Regions from separate parts of the Providencia huaxiensis genome, predicted to be linked through region 2. Evidence: predicted binding sites of a transcription regulator. Region 2 holds the regulator's gene; each other region holds the start of a gene.
What was found. The regulator PurR, encoded in region 2, represses purine synthesis genes. The targets are predictions, from matches to a motif close to CANGCAAACGTTTGCNTG.

Region 1 (7,627 bases), 1.1 Mb from region 2:
CTGTTTTTAATTTTATTTTTATCTAATTTGTCACGCCGTTATTACTAGCATATATCCTTTTCTCATGTGTCTTTTTAGCTGAATTAGCGTAATCAGACAACGCAAATTTTTTGCCGATATAAAATCTTACGAAGCGCTTCGCAAAAATAAAGTTCAAATACTGAAACAGAGCGTGCGGATTGGAATTTGCTTCGAATGGTGAGAGATTTATTCCCTCAACAGAGAAAATTACAGTAGGATAGTGGGTAGATAAGTTTATTAGCGTTTATTAATGGGGAATAAAAAATGGCAGAGCTTTTGTTAGGCGTAAATATCGACCATATTGCAACGGTTAGAAATGCAAGAGGAACTCAATATCCAGACCCTGTACAAGCTGCATTTGTTGCGGAGCAAGCCGGAGCTGACGGTATTACAGTGCACTTACGCGAGGACCGTCGCCATATTACAGATAGAGACATCGCTTTGTTGAATGAAACTATTCAAACGCGTATGAATCTTGAAATGGCAGTAACTGAGGAAATGGTTGAAATTGCATGCCGTATCAAACCAACTTTTTGCTGTTTAGTGCCAGAAAAGCGTGAAGAAGTCACTACTGAAGGTGGTTTAGATGTTGCGGGCCAAAAGCAAAAAGTGGCTGATGCTGTAAAACGTCTAACTGATGCGGGTATTCTTGTTTCATTATTCATTGATGCGGATCATCAACAAATTGATGCTGCTCAAGCGTGTGGCGCACCATTTATTGAAATTCACACTGGAGCTTATGCTGATGCGAAGTCAGAACAAGAGCAAGAGTTAGAATTTCGTCGTATTCGTGATGGCGTCGTGTACGCAGCAAGTAAAGGCATTAAAGTCAATGCAGGTCACGGCTTAACATACCATAACGTTCAACGCATTGCGCAGTTGCCTGAAATTTATGAGCTTAATATTGGCCATGCAATTATTGGTCGAGCTTTATTTAGTGGGTTGGCTCAAGCCGTTGCTGACATGAAAAAAATCTTATTAGAAGCACGCAAATAATGGCAATTGTTGGATTGGGAACGGATATTGTTGAAATTGCACGTATTGAGTCTGTTCTTGAACGAACGGGTGATAGCTTAGCAAAAAGGATCTTAACGGAGACTGAGTTAGTTCAATATCAACAACAGTCAAAGCCAGCTCGCTTTTTAGCTAAACGGTTTGCAGTGAAAGAAGCAGCAGCTAAAGCATTAGGCACTGGGATCCGTAATGGCTTAGCATTTAACCAATTTGAAGTCAGCAATGATAAATTGGGGAAACCATTACTAAGCCTAACAGGAGAAGCATTGGCACTAGCAAATCGGTTAAGAGTCACGCATTGCCATGTTTCTATTACCGATGAGCGGCACTATGCATCTGCGACAGTTATCATAGAAAGTAATTCTTAAACCGATGTCATATTGAGCTGCCAGTAAGAGTTACTGGCAGCATTTAGGGGTAACTAGGCGAATAATTGAAAACAAAGTGAAGTTAAGCCTAAATTTTATCCGCATGGTGAATGGCGACAAACTTATCCCAAAGCTGTTCTTCAGTTTCGATATGTTGCGGATCAGTGATGATCGTATTAGTAATTGGGCATACGGACTGGCAAGTAGGTTTGTCGTAATGGCCTACACATTCAGTACATAGAGTTGAGTCAATTTCATAAATTTCATCGCCCATAAAAATTGCATCATTTGGGCACTCAGGTTCGCACATATCGCAATTGATACAGCGTTTTGTAATTAATAAAGACATATCAGTGATTTACATTGTATTAAGTTAAAAACTAGTAACTTATACCTTGCACCTATTCGTTACTTTCGTTTGGTTTTTATATTTTTATGTCGTGTATTTTACCTTTAAAGTTCGAAAAAAGTAACAACAAATCATAATGTAGATGCTTTATATCATTTAAACGATAAATTTATGTTTTTTGCGTTCAATTTTTGTTACATCAAGATGTTGGCAGTCTTTTCTGTTATTTGAGTGATATCTGGATAGTTACCTTCTGATTTTACAATAATCAGTAAATTAGAATATAATAATAATGTAAGCTTAGATGAGGATATAACTAGACTTGTACTAAAAAATTGAATTTAGATGTGTGAAATAAAATTTATTATTTTAAATTAATTACTCATGATAGAGTTTTTTACGCTGATAAATTTATATTTTTATGATTAATATTTTTATTTATTTTTTATAAAAACATAATTTAAAATTAGTTATTTTAAATAAGGGGCATGGTGCCCCTTGGAAACTAATTTAAATTTTCATAAAATATAAGGCTGATATTATATGATACTATAGCTATGAGTTCTCCAGCTTTTATCTTTTTCAGCTTGACTAAATATATGAATAAGCCCATTAGCGATAAACAGAGTTGCTGATTGAATCGTACTTCCAACAGTAAATTCATCAACATAGAGTAGTTTTATACCTGCTTTATCGTCGATTTCATATAACTCGACAATTTTTTCGCTTAAATTATATCCATATAAATATTGTTTATTCTCTACCGTATCATAGAATGCTTGAATGTTACCAAGGTAGGATCTTAATTTTCCTTTTTGTGCTGGAGCATTTGGGTCAATTTTACCATTTTCAGCCATAGAATATACAACGTAAGTTTTATCTTTTGAGTGACCTAAAAAATAATTACGCTTTGCAGCACTGAACGTCATTGTTGTTGGGTAAAACTCTTCAAATGAACCATCTTGTACTAATCGTCTAATGATAGCCATATATTTATTCCTTCTAATGTTAATAATGAATAATAATGTGATTGCCTAGTTATCATAAATAAATAAGTTAGATTTAAAATAATCTTTATTATTAGTTCATTTCATATATCTAATTAATAGAATAAACATTCACAAAGATTGAAAGTTATGATAGAAATAATAAAAAAGATAAAGGGTTAAAAATATGTTCGAAAATCTTGGCGTTCTTAACTTCTGGACTTATTTGGCAGGGCTTGTACTAATCATTATCGTACCAGGGCCTAATTCATTATATGTATTAAAAACAAGTACATCGAGCGGCACACGGTTTGGTTATCGGGCTGCGCTAGGGGTATTTACTGGGGATGCGATATTAATTTTCCTATCATTTATCGGTGTCGCGTCAGTGATAAAAGCATCTCCAACGTTATTTATGATAGTGCGCTATTTAGGTGCGGCTTATCTGCTATATTTAGGCGGTAAGATTTTATATAGCACCTTTATGCGTAAAAAATCGAATCAAGACGGCATTGACGTTATCTCAATTAAAACAGAAAAACATTTTACTCGTGCCCTTGTACTTAGCTTAACAAACCCGAAAGCTATTTTATTTTATATCTCTTTCTTCATTCAATTTGTTGATTTTAATTACTCTCATGCATGGGTGCCCTACCTTGTACTCGCGACGATCTTAGAATTAGTTAGTTTTTTATACTTAAGCTTATTGATTTTTAGTGGTTACTTGATAGCGCGTTTTTTACGTGAAAAACAACTCCTTGCAAAGCTTGGAAATTGTACGGTAGGTGCTTTCTTTATGGGTTTTGCCGCTAAATTAGCGATTTTTAGTAATTAAAATTAGGCTGTTATTATAGAGGCAAAAGCATTTTAATTGCGGTCACTCTAACATTTAAGGATAATTACGTGTAAACGCATTGGCCAGAGGTAAGAGTGACGCAAATAGAAATTGATGAATATTGGATGCAACAAGCCATTGAACTTGCGCTAAAAGCACAAGATCTCGGAGAAATTCCTGTTGGTGCGGTTTTAGTTAAAGATAACCGCTTAATTGCTTCGGGTTGGAACCGCTCTATTATTGATCACAATCCGACAGCACATGCTGAGATCATAGCTTTGCAACATGCAGGGCAAGCGCTATCAAATTATCGGCTATTAGATACCACGCTATATGTCACGTTAGAGCCTTGTATTATGTGTGCAGGTGCAATGATCCACAGCCGCATTAGCCGTGTAGTTTATGGCGCGAAGGACTTTAAAACAGGAGCTTGTGGTTCTTACCTAAATATCATGGGGCAAGCTGGGCTAAATCATTATGTTGATGTTACTGGTGGTGTTCTAGAAAAAGAGTGTTCTTCAATGCTGAGTGCTTTTTTTAAACTGCGTAGAGCCCAAAAAAAAGAACAAAAGCGCTAACACAATAAAATTTAGCGCTTTTATTTTTTATTTCTGCACAACTTATAGCGGGTTTTCAGGTGCTTTTGGTGGAGAGACAGCGGCATCACCATCGGCCTCATCGGTATTTTGCGATGGGTGCAGTGAAAGCAAATATTTTCCTAATGGTAGTCTTTTTTCTTCAAGAGTTTTAGGGGGTTGTGTCGTAGAACGCATTTTCTCTAAGTGCGAAATACTCACTTTTTCAGTAACAGGGGACTGGTTTTGAATCGTTTGAGCCCCTGCTGGGGTAAGATCTTCTGGAGAAATTAAATAAATAAGTGATTTTTGCGCAATATCAAGCGCATGTTGCTTTCTTTCTTGGCTTTGTAGGTAACCAACTAGGCTTTGATGATAACGACGAATGTTTTCAACGTAACGATAAGCTTCATGGCCACGAGCATAGCCATAAGTGAGTTGTGAGTAATATTTTTTCTGCGTTAATAAGGGTAAACGGGCTTTTACGTCTAACCACCTGTTAGGGTCTCCACCTAACATTTCAGTTAATTTACGCACATCCTGCATATGCCCATATCCCATATTATAGGCAGAAAGGGCGAACCAGATACGGTCATCCTCTTCGATGGTTTCAGGTAAACGTTCCATAATATAAGCAATATACGCGGCCCCACCCTTGATACTTTCTTCAGGGTCTAACCTGTCCACAATACCCATTGTTGTTGCTGTTGGCTTGGTTAGCATCATCAAACCGCGTACCCCTGTAGGCGAAGTTGCTAAAGGATCCCAATGGGACTCTTGCCATGCGATAGCCGCTAACAGTTTCCAGTCAATGACTTGAGCGTATTTTTCAAAAAGTGGTTGATATTCAGGGAGCTTGCTATCAATTGCTTTTATAAATGCCATTGTGTCGAAATAATCGAAAGACTCTACATGGCTAAAATATTTTTCATTAAGACGTGCGAGTAATTCGGTTTCATGGCTGAGATTGAAGAAATCAAGCAATGCAGCGTCTAAACTGTTTTCTTTGCTACGACGCATGTACCAAGTGACAGCATGTTCATCCAAGAGATCAAAAGCAACGGCAATTTGAGGGTGAATGCGTTGCTGTAGCGCAACAGCGATAGAGTCTTCTAATGTGTAGTCAACCTCACCATCGGCAACCATTTCAAGGATTTGATTGGTATTGTATTTTGAGGTTTCTTCCCATTTTAGGTTTGGGTATTCTTTGGCCAGTTCTTTCAGTGTACTTGCATGAGCCGTACCTGCTGTAACTAACAATTTACCATTAATTTCATTGAAATTTTTAGGTCGATTGGTCCCTTTGCGATAGACAAGCTGTTGAGTAACATTAAGATAACTTGGACCTGTTTTCGTTTTGGCTAAACGATCTTTGTTATACAGCAAGCCCGCGACTGCGATATCAGCATCACCATTTTCAAGGTCATCGAATATTTGCTCGAATGTTGGGCGGATGGTTATTTTAAGCTTAACTCCTAGGTATGAGGCAAAGCCTTGAGCCAGCTCGTAGTCAAACCCACGCAGCTGTTTTTGCTCATCAATATAGATAAGTGGTGAGCTAACGGCACTAATACGTAATTCACCTTGAGAAATAATTTTATTAATTTGTGAATCTTGCGTATTGGGCCAACGGACGTTAAAACCGATGACCATAGTAGCCAGTAGCGCGATGACCACGACAATTAAATAGTTAACTTTTAAGTTATTCAAATAATAGTTTCTCGTGCATTGACTGGTGTTGTATGTCCATAAAAGAGTATGGCTAAGTAATGGTTATAATTCCAGTGGTCGGCTATTTTGCTCAACATTTAGGAACGGTGCAACCTATATTATCGTATTTAGCACAGAATAATATTTAACTAATCGCTTTATTTTTAATCACGCAAACGGTTTCGTATTGATGAACATTGCTCTATAATGTGTTCCGGTTTCCCTGCTTTCATGTTCAGGGCTGGCGTTTAAAAGAGAGAAATTAAGACGATGGAAATTTTGCGTGGTTCACCTGCTCTATCAGCATTTCGTATTACCCGCCTTTTGGCGCTGTTTGCAGAAAAACAGCTTCCTGTCACGGATATCTATGCTGAATATATGCACTTTGCTGAATTATCAGCGCCGTTGAGTGATAGCGAGCAAGGCAAACTAAGCAGTTTGTTAAAGTATGGTCCTTCTCTGGCAGAGCACGACCCATTCGGTAAGCTTATTTTAGTCACCCCTCGTCCGGGTACTATCTCTCCATGGTCTTCAAAAGCAACGGATATTGCCCATAATTGTGGCCTTAGCCAAGTAAAGCGCATTGAGCGTGGGATTGCTTACTATATTCAAGGTGATGAACTGACCCAAGAACAGTGGCATGAAGTGATCGCGGCGTTACACGATCGCATGATGGAAAGCATTTTCTCTTCTTTTGAACAAGCGAGCGCATTATTTGTGCAGCAGCAGCCGGCACCAATGAAATCTATTGACGTGATTACGGGCGGCCGCCTTGCATTGGAAACAGCAAATAGGGAAATGGGTCTAGCGTTAGCTGATGACGAAATTGATTACTTGCTAGATGCATTTATTGGGTTAGAACGTAACCCAACGGATGTTGAGCTTTACATGTTTGCTCAAGCAAACTCAGAACATTGCCGCCACAAAATCTTTAATGCAGATTGGGTTATTGATGGTGAAGAACAGCCTAAGTCGCTGTTTAAAATGATTAAAAACACCTTTGAAAAAACACCTGACCATGTTTTATCTGCTTATAAAGATAATGCTGCGGTGATGGAAGGTTCATCTGTTGGGCGTTTCTTCCCTGAGCCTGAAGGGCGTACCTACCGTTATCATCAAGAAGATGCTCATATCTTAATGAAGGTCGAAACTCATAACCACCCAACAGCGATTTCCCCTTGGCCAGGCGCAGCAACGGGCTCTGGCGGTGAAATTCGTGACGAAGGCGCAACGGGCCGTGGTGCTAAGCCAAAAGCCGGTTTAGTGGGTTTCTCTGTTTCTAACTTACGCATTCCCGGCTTTGAACAGCCTTGGGAAGAGGATTTTGGTAAGCCAGAACGCATTGTGACCGCTTTAGATATTATGATGGAAGGGCCATTAGGCGGCGCGGCATTTAATAATGAATTTGGCCGTCCTGCGTTATTAGGTTATTTCCGTACTTATGAAGAAAAGGTCAATAGCCACAATGGTGAAGAGTTACGTGGTTATCATAAACCTATCATGTTGGCGGGTGGCATCGGCAATATCCGTGCTGATCACGTACAAAAAGGTGAAATTACGGTTGGTGCCAAACTCATTGTACTGGGTGGCCCTTCGATGAATATTGGATTAGGTGGCGGAGCCGCTTCATCCATGGCATCCGGCCAATCAGATGCAGACCTCGATTTTGCTTCGGTACAGCGCGATAATGCAGAGATGGAACGCCGTTGCCAAGAAGTCATCGATAGCTGCTGGCAACTGGGTGATGATAACCCAATTTTATTTATCCA
Region 2 (7,627 bases):
GTGAAGGCTGTTCAATACCAATCGCTTTTGCTAACTGTATTTGAGATTGCTCAGGCGGTAGTTGACTTATATTATGCAATGTAACCCAATGTGTTTGTGTAAGTTTAAGAGGCTTCAAACGATAGTCGATTAATGCTCTCCACATGCGAACAACACGTGATAACTCTGTCCCAATTTGTGATTCCAATTTACCCTCCTTTATATAATTATAATGTCAAAAAAATATACCATCTTCATATTATTTTTTGAATTATATATTAATTTCCCTTTATACTTACAACTTTTTATTTATATATTAGCTATTAAATACCTATATCTAGTTACAACAGCTGATTTATTATGCGATATAACTCTAATTAATATGTCGTTGATTCATACATTTTCTCAACCTAAGCTTAATAAGATAACCTATCAATTATCTTATTAATAAGAATAGCCGCACTCTCCTTTTTGATCTATCTATTTTAGCTCTTATAGCAGTCATGAATAACAATAAAAAAAACAATGTCACATAAACCTTTAAAAAACAAACAAATATAGTTAATCTTAAAATCATGTTAATTACAGTCATTTAAATTTAATCTATAATAATTTTGAATAAATAAAATTTCATTGAAATATAAACTCGGAAATAAATAGCATGCTAATAATTTATTATGAATTAATTTTCATTAAAAATAAAACATTTGATTTTTTTATCATTATTTTTAAACAGGAGACTAGAAAAGTTGTTGTTGTGTATCGATGGTTTTCTCTTGAGCTATTTTTTTATTTAATATTCTTAAATAACGTTGGTGACATAAACGAAGGACATTTCGTTTTTCACTATCCGAAAATTTTAACCAGTTAAAGCGTTCATCACGAGTGCGGTAACAACCTCGACAATAGCCTTGTTCATTACTTTGGCAAATACCACGACAAGGGCTGGGGATCTCAAAAAATTCAAGTTGTTCAGCCATAACTTTCCCCTTCAAAAGAAAAAATCACCATAAATGTATGATATACTCCTAGAAATGAGTATTACCATTATTTGTTCAAAAAACAAACTGTAATCATTGTATTTATTAATTTAAGCACGTTATATTAATAGGTAAATCGATTCAGGCTGATTCCAAGAGGTTTAAAAATGCGCTTACTCCATACTATGTTACGTGTTACTGATATGCAGCGTTCTATCGACTTTTACACAAAAGTGTTAGGCATGCGCTTATTAAGAACCAGTGAAAACACAGAGTATAAATACTCTCTCGCATTTGTTGGCTACAGCGATGAAAGTGAAGGCGCTGTCATAGAGTTAACCTATAACTGGGGTGTTGACCAATATGACATGGGTAACGCATATGGTCATATCGCCTTAGGCGTCGATGATGTTGCAAAAACGTGCGATGATATCCGTAGTGCGGGTGGTAACGTAACTCGTGAAGCGGGCCCTGTTAAGGGTGGAACAACTGTGATTGCATTTGTCGAAGATCCAGATGGCTATAAAATTGAGCTGATCGAAAACAAAAGCGCAAGTAAAGGCCTAGGCCATTAATTAGCGATATAATTTAAAAGTTTAGGCGCCTAACTCATCGCCTAAACTTTTATCACCGTTTACCTGCAAATTTTTACTGGTTTTGGCATAATGTCACCCAACCAGAAAACTAAAACTGAAAGTCCTAATGTCTGAAAAAAACAATCCAAATGCCCTAGTGAACCGCTTCAGGGGATACTATCCTGTCGTTATTGATGTTGAAACAGGTGGGTTTAATGCAAAAACTGACGGCCTGTTAGAAATTGCTGCCATCACCTTAAAAATGGACAAAGACGGCTGGCTCTCCATGGATGAAACATTACATTTTCATGTAGAACCTTTTGAAGGCGCAAATCTTGAGCCATCCGCTCTTGCCTTCACAGGAATTGATCCAACTAACCCTCTACGCGGTGCTGTTAGCGAATATGAGGCTCTTCATGCGATATTCAAAGTCATCCGCAAGGGCATGAAAAATACAGATTGTAATCGCGCAATTATTGTCGCTCATAACGCAAATTTTGATCACAGCTTTGTCATGAATGCTGCCGAACGAGCAGGTTTAAAACGTAATCCTTTCCATCCATTTGCAACCTTTGATACAGCGGCATTAAGTGGCTTAGTATTTGGTCAAACCATTTTGGCAAAAGCGTGTGTTTCCGCAGGTATCCCATTTGATGGCAAACAAGCTCATGGCGCGTTGTATGATACGAATCGAACGGCTCTGCTATTTTGCGAAATTGTTAATAAGTGGAAGAAATTGGGTGGTTGGCCAATTATTGAAGACTCTCAATAATCTTTTTATCAATAGTCATGACATAAAAAAAACCGTGTTTAGTAGAAAGTCATCAATGCTTTCACCAAATACGGTTTTTCAGTCTTTTAATTATGGCTTAATTCAGTCTGCACTAGCTTCATCTGCTGAACGGTATTTATCAGCCGTTTCTTTAATTAGAGATTGAAGCTCACCACGCTGGAACATTTCCATGATGATATCACAGCCACCGACCAGCTCACCATCAACCCACAGTTGAGGGAAAGTTGGCCAATTTGCATATTTTGGTAATTCCGCACGAATATCTGGATTTTGTAAGATATCAACATAGGCAAAACGTTCACCACAAGAAGACAGAGCTTGTACTGCCTGAGCAGAAAAACCACAGCTCGGAAGTTTAGGAGAGCCTTTCATATATAATAAAATTGGGTTTTCTTTAATTTGGCGCTCAATTCTTTCAATAGTTGTCATTTTTTAACTTCCTTAAAACAAAGATGCAGGTTTTGCAGTCAGCCGGTAACTGAGAGTCTACCGCAACTTAACAAAATACATTGACTGATTGACTGATATAATAAGAAACTGAATTGTTTCATACAATATGCCAGTTTTATAGGGGCATTACTATAGCATCCCAAAAAGTAAAAAGGCACCTTTTCTATCTTCTCTTTACCTAAGTCAAACAAGTAGCTATTTCTAAGTAAGAACTGAAATTTAATGTGCTTAGGTTCCTCACCTACAATATCTATATGATTTTTATCTGTAATTTCTCTATTTATCTGTTAGCATCTTAGTCGTCTCATTACCTTACCTTTGTAAGGTTGATCGTGCTATCATTAATATATTAAGTATCATATCGCCAATAGGCGAAACTCTAATGATAAGCTGTGACATATTATTTCGCTCACTTTAAGAGCAAACACCCTGAGTATTTTGATATAAAAGCAATCAAGGAGTACGCAATGTCATTTGAACTACCCGCTTTACCGTATGCAAAAGATGCTTTAGAACCTTATATCTCTGCAGAAACCTTAGAATATCACTATGGTAAACACCACAACACATACGTTGTTAACTTAAATAACCTCATCAAAGGTACTAACTTTGAAGGAAAATCTTTAGAAGAAATAATCAAAACTTCTGAAGCAGGGGTTTTTAACAACGCGGCACAAGTTTGGAACCACACTTTCTATTGGAATTGCTTAGCGCCAAACGCTGGTGGCGAGCCGACAGGAAAAGTTGCGGAAGCTATTAATAAAGCATTCGGTTCTTTTGCTGAATTTAAAGCTCAGTTTACTGATGCAGCAACCAAAAACTTCGGTGCTGGATGGACTTGGTTAGTGAAAAAAGCAGATGGTAGCCTTGCAATCGTAAATACATCGAATGCTGCGACCCCAATTTCTGGTGATGATAAACCCGTGTTAACCGTTGATATTTGGGAGCATGCTTACTATATCGATTACCGCAACGCCCGCCCTAAATACTTAGAAAACTTCTGGGCACTGGTTAACTGGAAATTTGTGGAAGAAAACTTAGCATAGTCACCTAGCAAGTATTGAAACAAAGCATAAATAGACAAGGGCGAGATACACTCGCCCTTTTATTTCACCCTACTTGAGGCTGAAATAAAATCAGAAAATATGTGCAGCAAGAAAGATAATCATTGCTAATGAGCCCAATGCAGCAAGCAATCCATATTTAACATCTGTATCCATGAGTTCCTCTCATTCTAATGTAATTGAATTAACAAATAACCATGCAATAATTAAGGTTATTAAGTATACATATCCAAAAAAGTAAAACTAGTGTCTATATCACATGTTATAACATCAATTATTTCTTTCGTTTTTGCGCTAGATCAGACAAAATCGACAACAAATCGCTAAATTATTGCCAGCAAAGGATCAATGCATCAATATGCAGGTAATTTTTTAACAAGAATTCTTATTGAGACCGGTTATTGGTCAGGAGTTTTTTTTCCCCATGGCAACGATTAAAGATGTGGCGAAACGCGCTGGCGTATCTACCACGACTGTATCCCATGTTATTAATAAAACGCGCTTTGTGGCCGATGATACTAAGACAGCGGTCTGGGCTGCGATTAAAGAGCTCAATTATTCACCGAGTGCAGTTGCCCGTAGTTTAAAAGTTAATCATACAAAGTCGATTGGTTTACTCGCAACCTCAAGTGAAGCACCTTACTTTGCGGAAGTCATTGAATCAGTTGAAAATAGTTGTTATGAAAAAGGTTACACGCTTATACTTTGTAATTCCCATAATAATTTGGGAAAACAAAAAGCGTATTTGCAAATGTTAGCGCAAAAGCGCGTTGATGGCCTACTCGTGATGTGTTCTGAATATCCAGATACGTTAATTAGTATGCTTGAAGATTATCGCAATATCCCAATGGTGGTGATGGATTGGGGAACCTCCCGAGGTGATTTTACAGACAGTATTATTGATAATTCATTCCATGGTGGGTACCTTGCAGGCCGCTATTTAATTGATCGTGGGCACCGTGATATTGGTGTGATCCCAGGTTCGCTCGAAAGAAACACCGGTATCGGCCGCTTAACAGGCTTCCAAAAAGCAATGGAAGAGGCAAAGATCACACTGAGAGACCAGTGGATAGTGCAAGGTGATTTCGAACCTGAGTCTGGTTATAAAGCAATGATGCAAATTTTAAGCCATAAACAACGCCCTACCGCGGTATTTTGTGGCGGCGATATCATGGCGATGGGGGCCATTTGTGCGGCTGATGAAATGGGGCTACGTGTTCCACAAGACATTTCAATCATTGGTTATGATAATGTACGAAATGCGCGCTATTTTACCCCAGCATTGACCACTATCCACCAACCAAAAGAGCGTTTAGGCCAAATGGCCTTCACTATGCTGCTCGATCGTATCGTAAATAAGCGCGAAGATGCTCAAACAATTGAAGTCCACCCTCGCCTTGTAGAACGTCGTTCTGTCGCTGACGGTCCATTTATCGATTACCGTCGATAAGACAAATAGTTAAGTTGAAAGCCACTCTGCGTTGAGCGTTTCGTTATCGCCAAGGTAATCTAATAACCAACGGAGCGCGGGTGATGTGTTATTTTCCACCCAAGTTAAACAGCAAGGACTGGGTGGAAATGGCTGGGCTAATGCTAGCTCAACTAATTGGCCTTTTTCACAAAGCGGAGCTGCTCGATGCTCAGGTACCATTCCAACGCATAACCCGTTAACTAAACAAGCTAGACCATTTTCCCAGTAAGGCACGACAAGCCGACGTTGGTTATCAAGTGCCCAAGTATCACGCTTGGGAAGGTTACGAGAGGTATCTTCAAGGCACAAGCTCGGATACTCTCTCATTTGGTCATCAGTCAGTTTTTCACCTATTTTTGCTAATGGATGTTCCGGGCTTGCGACACACATCCACGGCATAAACCCCATATCACGGAAACTGTATCTTTCACCTATCGGGGACGCTCGAGTCGCACCAATCGCAACATCTACGCGCCCGTCAGCCAGTGCATCCCACACTCCATTAAACACTTCTGGATGAATAAAAAGTTCAATATCAGGAAAATGACGATAAAAATCAATAATTAACTGTTCCGTCCTTTGAGGTTTAACAATGCAATCAACGGCAATACTAAATTGCCCGCGCCAGCCATTTGCAACTTGCTGGCACTGATGCCGGGTATCTGTCATTTTTTTGATAACAGAACGGCTTTCCTTAATAAATATCGCTCCTGCTTCTGTCAGAACAACATCACGATGTCGGCGTTCAAATAGAGGAACCGCAAGCCATTCTTCAACTTGCTTTACGGTATAACTGATTGCAGAAGGTACACGGTGCAATTCTTCAGCAGCACCACTAAAGCTCCCAGTTCGAGCAACTGCATCAATCACTTCGAGTGCATGTGCAGACCACATAACTTCTCCTTTCAAAAATTTTGATAGCAAGATCCAAATATTACCGTTTCACAACCTAAAAAAATAGCCTATACAATGGAGCCATCATTAACATTTTTTTAAATATCAGATAAGTAATAATTATGTCGAATACTGTGAAAAAAAATTCCCCTGGTTTTATGGTTTACCTTGCAGGACTTAGCATGCTAGGGTTTTTAGCCATTGATATGTATTTACCTGCATTTGGTGCTATGCAAAACACCTTGCATACATCTGAAGGCGCTATCAGTGCTTCTCTCAGTATATTTTTAGCTGGTTTTGCCTTCGCTCAACTGTTGTGGGGGCCATTATCAGACAAACTTGGCCGTAAGCCTGTGCTCATTGTGGGCTTAACTATTTTCATTATAAGTAGCTTAGCCATTTATTGGGTAGAAACCGCAACACAGCTGTTAACTCTACGTTTTTTACAGGCTGTTGGTGTCTGCTCCGCTGCGGTTTTATGGCAAGCGCTTGTTATCGACCGCTATGATGAAGCAAATACCCAAAAAGTCTTTGCTTCTATTATGCCGCTAGTCGCGCTATCCCCTGCTTTAGCGCCATTATTAGGTGCATGGGTTCTAGAGCACCAAACATGGGAAGCAATTTTCCTGATCCTAATGGCTGTGGGCATATTACTTTTATTACCAACACTCTTTTTGAAAAATGTCTCAGTTAAAACAATCACTGATGACAGCCAACCGCAGGCTAAGATTTCTTTCTCAAACTTACTCAGTTCCCCTGTTTTCAGCGGTAACGTGCTGGTTTATGCATCCTGTAGTGCGGGTTTCTTCGCTTGGTTAACAGGGTCACCTTTTATCTTACGTAACATGGGGTTCAACCCTGCTGATATTGGTCTGAGTTATATTCCACAAACTTTAGCCTTTATTGTTGGTGGATATGGCTGCCGTATTTTATTAGCAAAAATTCGTGCAGAAGCGTTATTTCCATTGTTACTGATTGGTTACGCGGTAAGCATGTCTATTTTATTCATCATGGCCATCTATACCACGCCATCATTAACCATGATATTGATCCCATTCTGCTTTATGGCGGCAATGAACGGGGCCTCTTACCCTATTGCAGTATCCAAAGCACTAAATACATTTCCTAGTGCGAGTGGTAAAGCAGCTGCGTTGCAAAATGCTTTACAGTTAGGCCTATGTTTTTTAGCAAGCCTGCTTGTTTCTGCCCTGCCCTTCGACCCATTGTTAGCCACAACTGGTGTAATGGCAGTTACAATTATCCCAATGGCTATTGGTTATTTTATGCAACGCTGTGACAAAAAAAACAGTCAAACTCTTGAGCAGGTCGACTGCCAGGCGAATTCATAAAATGTAGTTTATCGAATCAATCATGCCGTATTTTATCGGCATGATTGTTATTTAATAAATTCAAGAAAAACG
Region 3 (7,627 bases), 950 kb from region 2:
GCGTGCGCTTTAATGGTAAAAGTATTCAAGTTGAAAATGTGGCCGATTTTGATTGGTCACAGGCACAAATAGCTTTTTTTGCCGCCAATGAAGGTGTGAGCCGAGAATATGCCGATTTAGCAGCGCAAGAAGGGTGTATTGTCATCGATACTAGCGGTGTATTTGCCCAAGAACCGGACGTGCCATTGATTGTTCCAAATGTGAATCCGCAAGTGTTAGCTGATTATCGCAACCGTAATATTATTTCATTGGCAGATAGCTCTGTGAGTCAATTATTAACAGCGATTAAACCGCTGGTGGATGCCGCAGGGTTAGGCCGTATTACCTTGACAAACATGCTGTCGGTTTCCAGCTATGGTAAAGCCGCAGTCGACGAACTGGCCGGGCAAAGTGCGCGTTTATTAAATGGTATTCCTGCCGAAGAGGGCCGTTTTAGTAAGCAACTCGCGTTCAATATGTTGCCATTATTGGCTGACATAGAAGGCAGTGTGGTTCACGAACGTCGTTTGGTTGAGCAAGTGCGTAAGGTATTGCAAGATGATGGCTTGCCAGTGGCGGTGAGCTTTATTCAATCCCCTGTTTTTTATGGTAATGCGCAAGTCGTTCATTTAGAAACATTGCGTCCAATGAGTGCAGAAGAAGCTAACGACGAACTTGAACGTTTTGAGGATATTCAGGTCTCAGAAGAGGGTGATTATCCCACACAGGTGACAGAAGCGTCAGGTCATGACCAATTAAGCATTGGTTGTGTTCGCAATGATTACGGCATACCTGAAATTTTACAGTTTTGGTCAGTGGCAGATAACGTGCGTTTCGGTGGGGCATTGATGGCAGTAGAAACAGCAGAAAAACTGGCTCAGGAGCTGTTTTACTAATGTTTGAGTCTACACAGTTGTATCGAATCGCCTTAGGTATTGAATACAACGGCAGTCGTTATTTTGGTTGGCAACGTCAGCAAGAAGTTAAAAGTGTTCAAGGCTGCTTAGAAGAAGCTTTATCAAAAATTGCTGCGGAGCCAATTAGCGTGTTTTGCGCAGGGCGTACCGATGCAGGTGTGCATGCCACAGGGCAAGTGGTGCATTTTGAAACCTCGGCCATCCGTAAAGAGGCGGCTTGGACGATGGGGACGAATACCCATTTACCTGCGGATATCGCTGTCCGCTGGTGTAAACCAGTGGCCGAGGAATTTCATGCACGCTTTAGTGCAACAGCACGCCGATATCGCTATGTGATTTTTAATCACCGTTATCGGCCTGCAATTTTGTCGAATGGCGTAACACATTTTCATTACCCGCTCGATGAAAAAAGAATGCATGAAGCGGCACAGGCGCTATTGGGTGAGCGTGATTTTACCTCATTCAGAGCAGTCCAGTGTCAGTCGAAGTCGCCATGGCGTAATGTGATGCATGTGAATGTCAGCCGCCACGGTAATTATGTGGTGGTAGACATCAAAGCCAATGCGTTTGTTCACCATATGGTAAGAAATATTGTCGGAAGTCTGTTGGAGATTGGCTGTGGCAATCAAAATATTGATTGGATGGCACATCTTCTTGAGTTAAAAGATCGCACGAAGGCAGCTGCAACCGCCAAAGCGGAAGGGTTGTATTTAGTGAGTGTCGATTACCCAGAGAAATTTGAGTTACCTCAGAATGTGATGGGGCCTCTTTTTCTGGCAGATGAACTGATGTAAAGCGAATTTTTATCTATCTCATAATTATTGCAAATAGCATGGATGCTATTATTAATGAGGATTATATGGAATTTATCACTTTTATTATCGACTTTATTTTACATATCGATGTACACCTTGCTGAACTGGTCAGAGATTATGGTACATGGGTCTATGGTATCCTGTTTCTGATCCTATTTTGTGAAACAGGGTTAGTGGTCACACCATTTTTACCTGGAGATTCGTTATTATTTGTTGCTGGCGCGATTTCGTCATTAGACAGCAATGACTTGAATGTCCATTTAATGGTCGCTTTAATGATCACCGCGGCAATTATTGGTGATGCAGTGAACTACACAATCGGGCGTATTTTTGGTGAGAAACTATTCAAAAATCCAGATTCGAAGATTTTTCGTCGTGTTTATTTAGATAAAACCCATGCTTTTTATGAAAAACATGGCGGTAAAGCGATTATACTGGCACGCTTTGTGCCGATAGTCAGAACTTTTGCGCCATTCGTTGCAGGAATGGGTAAAATGTCTTATCGTCACTTTGCGTTTTATAATGTGACGGGCGCGTTTATTTGGGTATTATTATTCACCTATGCAGGTTATTTCTTTGGTGAATTACCGTTCGTACAAAAGAATTTGAAATTACTGATAGTCGCGATTATCTTTGTTTCAATTTTGCCGGGTGTGGTTGAAATTATTCGTCATCGCCGGATCGCTGCAAAAGAAAAGCGTGCGGCAGCGCAAAAAATCGATAACCACTAAGCCGTTTAGCAAGGTGGTTTAACAAGTTTTTATCTACAGTGAGATATCATTGTGGTTTAATGGCAAAAAATTACATACTGGTGATAACCAGAGTGAATCAGACAAAAAGGTCCATTAATGAGCTGGATTGAAAAAATTTTAAAGAAAGGTAACTTGACCCAATCACATAAAGCCAATATCCCAGAAGGGGTTTGGACTAAATGCGATAGCTGTGGGCAAGTATTATATGGTGCTGAATTAGAGCGTAATTTATCCGTGTGTCCAAAATGTGACCACCATATGCGAATTCACGCACGTCAGCGTTTAGAAACCTTCCTTGATGAAAACTCAACAACGGAATTAGGTAGCGAACTTGAGCCAAAAGATATCCTTAAGTTCAAAGATTCAAAAAAATATAAAGACCGTATTGCTGCTGCGCAAAAAGAAACAGGTGAAAAAGATGCGATCATCGTGCTAAAAGGCACATTGAAAGGCATGCCTGTTGTGGCTGCAGCGTTTGAATTCGCCTTTATGGGCGGTTCAATGGCCTCTGTTGTCGGTGCGCGTTTTGTGCGTGCGGTTGAACAAGCTCTGGAAGATAACTGCCCATTGGTTTGTTTCTCTTCAAGTGGCGGTGCGCGTATGCAAGAAGCACTGTTATCATTGATGCAGATGGCAAAAACCAGTGCCGCATTAGCAAAAATGCAAGAGCGTGGTTTACCTTATATTTCAGTATTGACCGACCCAACCATGGGTGGGGTATCTGCAAGTTTAGCTATGTTAGGTGATATTAACGTGGCTGAGCCGAAAGCATTAATCGGTTTTGCGGGGCCGCGTGTTATCGAACAGACGGTTCGCGAAAAATTACCACAAGGCTTCCAACGCAGTGAATTCTTACTTGAGAAAGGCGCGATTGATATGATAGTTCGCCGCCCTGAGATGCGTGACCGTTTAGCTGAAATATTGGCAATGTTAACCAATAAACCAAGCTTTAATGAGACACCTATCATCGTAGCGGAAACGGTTGAAATCGACATTAACGCCGTTGATGAACTTGATGCCCAAGAGCCAAAAAAGGATTCTGAAAAGCATAAAAAAGATGATGAGTAATCTAATCATTCCTAACGCCAAGTCTCCTTTGGAGGCTTGGCTTTCTTATCTCACCGACCTACATAGCCAAAATATTGATATGGGGTTGGAGCGAGTCGGTCAAGTTGCTAGGAAAATGAACCTAACGCAACCTGCCCCCAAAGTTATCACTGTCACTGGAACCAACGGCAAAGGAACAACCTGTCATACGCTAGAGTCCATTTTTATGGCTTCTGGGCTAAACGTTGGGGTTTACAGTTCACCACATCTTATCCGTTATACCGAGCGCGTTCGTATTCAAGGGCAAGAACTTCCCGAATCTGATTTCTGTGAGGCATTTGCCACAATTGAAGCCCAGCGTGCAGATATTTCGCTGACCTATTTTGAATATGGCACCTTGGCTGCGTTACAGTTATTTAAACAAGCTAAACTCGATATTGTGATTTTAGAAGTCGGTTTAGGCGGGCGGTTAGATGCGACAAATATCGTTGATGCTGACATTGCAGCGATCACCAGTATTGCTTTAGACCATATTGATTGGTTAGGCGCAGACCGTGAGCACATTGGTTATGAAAAAGCCGGCATTTTTCGCAAAGATCACTATGGTGTCGTTGGTGAGCCAGACATGCCAGCTTCAATTGCTCAAGTGGCTGAGCAGTTAGGTACGCCGTTATTTCGTCGTGGTGTGGATTGGCAATACAGTGAGCAAGAAAATAGTTGGTCATGGAAAAGTTCACAGCGTGAATGGCATAATTTGCCGTTACCCAATGTCCCTTTAGCGAATGCCGCGACGGCACTGGGTGTGGTAAGTTGCTTACTGGAAATTGACACTGATATTGCCCAGAAAGTGACTGAATCCGCTATTCATCAAGGTTTGAAATCGGCTCAATTACCGGGTCGATTCCAAATTATCGGTGAAAAACCGTTAATGATATTGGATGTCGCTCATAACCCACATGCAGCTGGGTACTTAGTCAGTAAATTAGCTACCTTACCGGAAACTAAAAACCGTCGCATTCGCGCGGTGGTTGGGATGCTAGGCGATAAAGATATCAAAGGGACGCTTGAGTGCTTATCACAACAAGTCACCGACTGGTACCTTGCGCCATTAACTGAGTTTAGGGGAGCCGATGTGGCCCAACTTAGTCAATATTTACCAGCAGCTAACCAGTTTGGCAGTGTAGAAAAAGCGTGGCAACAAGCTTGCATCGATGCAAACGAGCAAGATGTGATTGTGGTGTGCGGGTCATTTCATACCGTCGCTCACGTCATGATGTTATTGGAAAATCAAGAAGGATAGTGCCGGTGGCTAGTAAATTTCAGAATCGACTTGCTGGCGCCATTGTGCTCGTAGCAGTAGGTGTCATTGTGCTTCCTGCTCTGCTTGATGGCGATAAAAAATACAATGAAAATGAATTTGCGGCCATTCCTATTATCCCTAAACCGGGTGATGAAGAAGATATTGAGGCAATCGCGCCTATTGTGAGTACGACAACCACCGCTTCTTCAGAAGGGGCTTCTGAAGCCATGTTGTCAGAAGCCATTACGCAGCAGCAAAACGAACAGGTTGAAACACGGCCATCGACAACAAGCCCTGCACCGAGCGTAGTTGAACCAGTCAAGCCAGATCCTAAGCCTGAACCTAAAGTTGAACCGAAACCACAACCGAAGCCTGAACCTAAGCCCGAGCCAAAACCTCAGCCACAGGGCAAAGCATTTGTGGTGCAAGTGATTGCATTGAACAATGCAAGTAAAGTTGAGGAGATTGTCGCTAAACTAAGGTTATCTGGTTACCAGGTGTATACGGTTCCTGCAAAACCGGTGAATAATAAACTCACACGTATTTACGTAGGGCCTGAGGCCTCAAGGCAGCGCTTAGAAGCCGCTTTACCTGAATTGAACAAGATTACGGGAACAAAAGGAATAATTCAAAGCTATAAACCTTAAAATAGAATTTCAATAATCCCTAAAAGGTAAGGGGATTTAGTAACTTACTGCGGCGATTATGATTTTTTCTTTTCGCCGCTATTTTTTTAAAATTGATAGAAAAATGGTTGCGCAAACGTTTTCGTTTTCTGTTAGAATGCACTTCGCTGATGTCGTGAGTGCGAATTTTGGAATAAAATATGGTCTGGATAGATTACACAATTATCGCCATTATTGGCTTCTCGGCACTAGTTAGCTTGATCCGTGGGTTTGTACGAGAGGCGCTCTCATTGGTTACATGGGGCTGTGCTTTTTTTGTTGCGAGTACGTTTTATCCTTATTTAGCGGGCTATTTTACTCGCTTTGAGGATGTGCTGGTTAGAAATGGCATTGCTATCGCTGCTCTGTTTATCGCCACATTAATTGTTGGCGCGGTGGTGAACTATGTGATTAGCTCGTTGGTACAAAAAACCGGGTTATCAGGCACAGATCGGGTTCTGGGGATCTGCTTCGGCGCGTTGCGTGGTGTACTGATTGTTTCGGCATTGCTGTTTTTTCTCGATACATTTACACCATTACCTCAAAGTGAGGACTGGCAGCGTTCGGAACTTATTCCGCAGTTCAGTCATATAATCAGGTGGTTTTTTGACTACCTGCAAAATGCGTCAAGTTTCCTACCGGAGAACATTTCTCCGTCTGGCTGATGAGGAAAGACTAAATGTGCGGTATTGTCGGTATCGCCGGTGTTACACCGGTAAACCAATCAATTTATGATGCTCTCACGGTGCTTCAGCATCGTGGGCAAGATGCAGCAGGTATTGCCACAATTGATGGCAAAAATAATATTCGTTTACGTAAAGCGAATGGCCTTGTAAAAGACGTCTTTGAAACCCGACATATGCTCAGACTACAAGGTTGTATGGGGTTGGGCCATGTTCGTTATCCTACAGCAGGCAGTTCGAGTGCATCAGAAGCACAGCCTTTCTATGTAAACTCACCTTTTGGTATTACCCTTGCACATAATGGTAATCTGACAAACGCTCACGAACTAACGCGAAGCTTATTTGAAACTGCTCGCCGCCATGTTAACACCACCTCTGATTCTGAAATACTACTGAACGTATTAGCGCATGAGCTAGATAGGTTTGACCATTTTCCTCTCGAGCCAGACAATGTTTTCAGTGCAGTGGCAGCCATGCATAAGAAAATACGCGGTGCATATGCATGCGTGGCATTAATTATTGGGCATGGCATGTTAGCCTTCCGTGACCCTCATGGTATCCGTCCGTTAGTATTAGGGCGCCGCATTACTGAAAGCGGTGAGCATGAATATATGGTCGCTTCAGAGAGTGTCGCGCTTGATACTTTAGGCTTCGAATTTTTACGCGATGTCGCTCCGGGTGAAGCGGTATATGTGACAGAAAGAGGGCAATTATTTACACGCCAATGCTCTGATAACCCACAATTAACCCCATGTATCTTTGAATATGTCTATTTTGCTCGCCAAGACTCTTTTATTGATAAAGTGTCGGTATATAACGCAAGATTACGTATGGGACAAAAACTGGGCGCCAAAATTGCCCGTGAATGGGAAGATTTAAATATCGATGTGGTGATCCCTATCCCAGAAACATCGTGTGATATTGCGCTAGAAATCGCACATATTCTTGATAAACCATATCGCCAAGGTTTCGTGAAAAACCGCTATGTAGGCCGTACATTTATCATGCCGGGTCAGCAAGAACGTCGTAAATCCGTACGTCGTAAACTTAATGCGAACCGTGCAGAGTTTCGTGATAAAAACGTCTTACTCATCGATGACTCAATTGTGCGCGGAACAACATCTGAGCAAATTGTTGAGCTAGCACGCGAAGCTGGAGCAAAAAATGTTTATTTTGCCTCAGCGGCACCCGAAGTGCGTTTCCCTAACGTGTATGGTATTGATATGCCAAATGCAAATGAATTGATTGCACACGGTCGTGAAGTGGATGAAATTCGTAAGCTTATCGGTGCAGATGGCCTGATATTCCAAGATTTAAGTGATTTGGTGGATGCTGTTAAAGAAGAAAACCCGGAAATCACGGAGTTTGAATGCTCGGTATTTGATGGTATTTATGTGACAAAGGATATCGACCAAAGTTATTTAGACTACTTAGAAAACTTACGGAAAGACGATGAGTTAAAGTTGAAG

Region 1: purL (phosphoribosylformylglycinamidine synthase) is a predicted target of PurR. The motif match lies at 6,028-6,045, and genes of this name have one in related genera.
Region 3: cvpA (colicin V production protein) is a predicted target of PurR. The motif match lies at 5,566-5,583, and genes of this name have one in related genera.

The regions. Positions count from the first base shown of each region.
Region 1 covers NZ_CP031123.2:2,268,477-2,276,103, reverse strand. The annotation lists gene pdxJ (pyridoxine 5'-phosphate synthase) at 286-1,017, shown strand; gene acpS (holo-ACP synthase) at 1,017-1,403, shown strand; gene CYG50_RS12250 (YfhL family 4Fe-4S dicluster ferredoxin) at 1,492-1,752, opposite strand; gene CYG50_RS12245 (XRE family transcriptional regulator) at 2,292-2,741, opposite strand; gene leuE (leucine efflux protein LeuE) at 2,926-3,573, shown strand; gene tadA (tRNA adenosine(34) deaminase TadA) at 3,669-4,151, shown strand; gene mltF (membrane-bound lytic murein transglycosylase MltF) at 4,194-5,858, opposite strand; gene purL (phosphoribosylformylglycinamidine synthase) at 6,129-7,627, shown strand, end outside.
Region 2 covers NZ_CP031123.2:1,144,908-1,152,534, reverse strand. The annotation lists gene slyA (transcriptional regulator SlyA) at 1-187, opposite strand, end outside; gene CYG50_RS06765 (DUF1289 domain-containing protein) at 720-959, opposite strand; gene gloA (lactoylglutathione lyase) at 1,127-1,534, shown strand; gene rnt (ribonuclease T) at 1,662-2,306, shown strand; gene CYG50_RS06750 (Grx4 family monothiol glutaredoxin) at 2,409-2,756, opposite strand; gene sodB (superoxide dismutase [Fe]) at 3,245-3,823, shown strand; gene purR (HTH-type transcriptional repressor PurR) at 4,266-5,291, shown strand; gene punR (DNA-binding transcriptional activator PunR) at 5,301-6,206, opposite strand; gene punC (purine nucleoside transporter PunC) at 6,329-7,555, shown strand.
Region 3 covers NZ_CP031123.2:2,097,126-2,104,752, reverse strand. The annotation lists gene CYG50_RS11530 (aspartate-semialdehyde dehydrogenase) at 1-875, shown strand, start outside; gene truA (tRNA pseudouridine(38-40) synthase TruA) at 875-1,690, shown strand; gene CYG50_RS11520 (DedA family protein) at 1,756-2,442, shown strand; gene accD (acetyl-CoA carboxylase, carboxyltransferase subunit beta) at 2,560-3,531, shown strand; gene folC (bifunctional tetrahydrofolate synthase/dihydrofolate synthase) at 3,521-4,810, shown strand; gene dedD (cell division protein DedD) at 4,816-5,457, shown strand; gene cvpA (colicin V production protein) at 5,637-6,140, shown strand; gene purF (amidophosphoribosyltransferase) at 6,155-7,627, shown strand, end outside.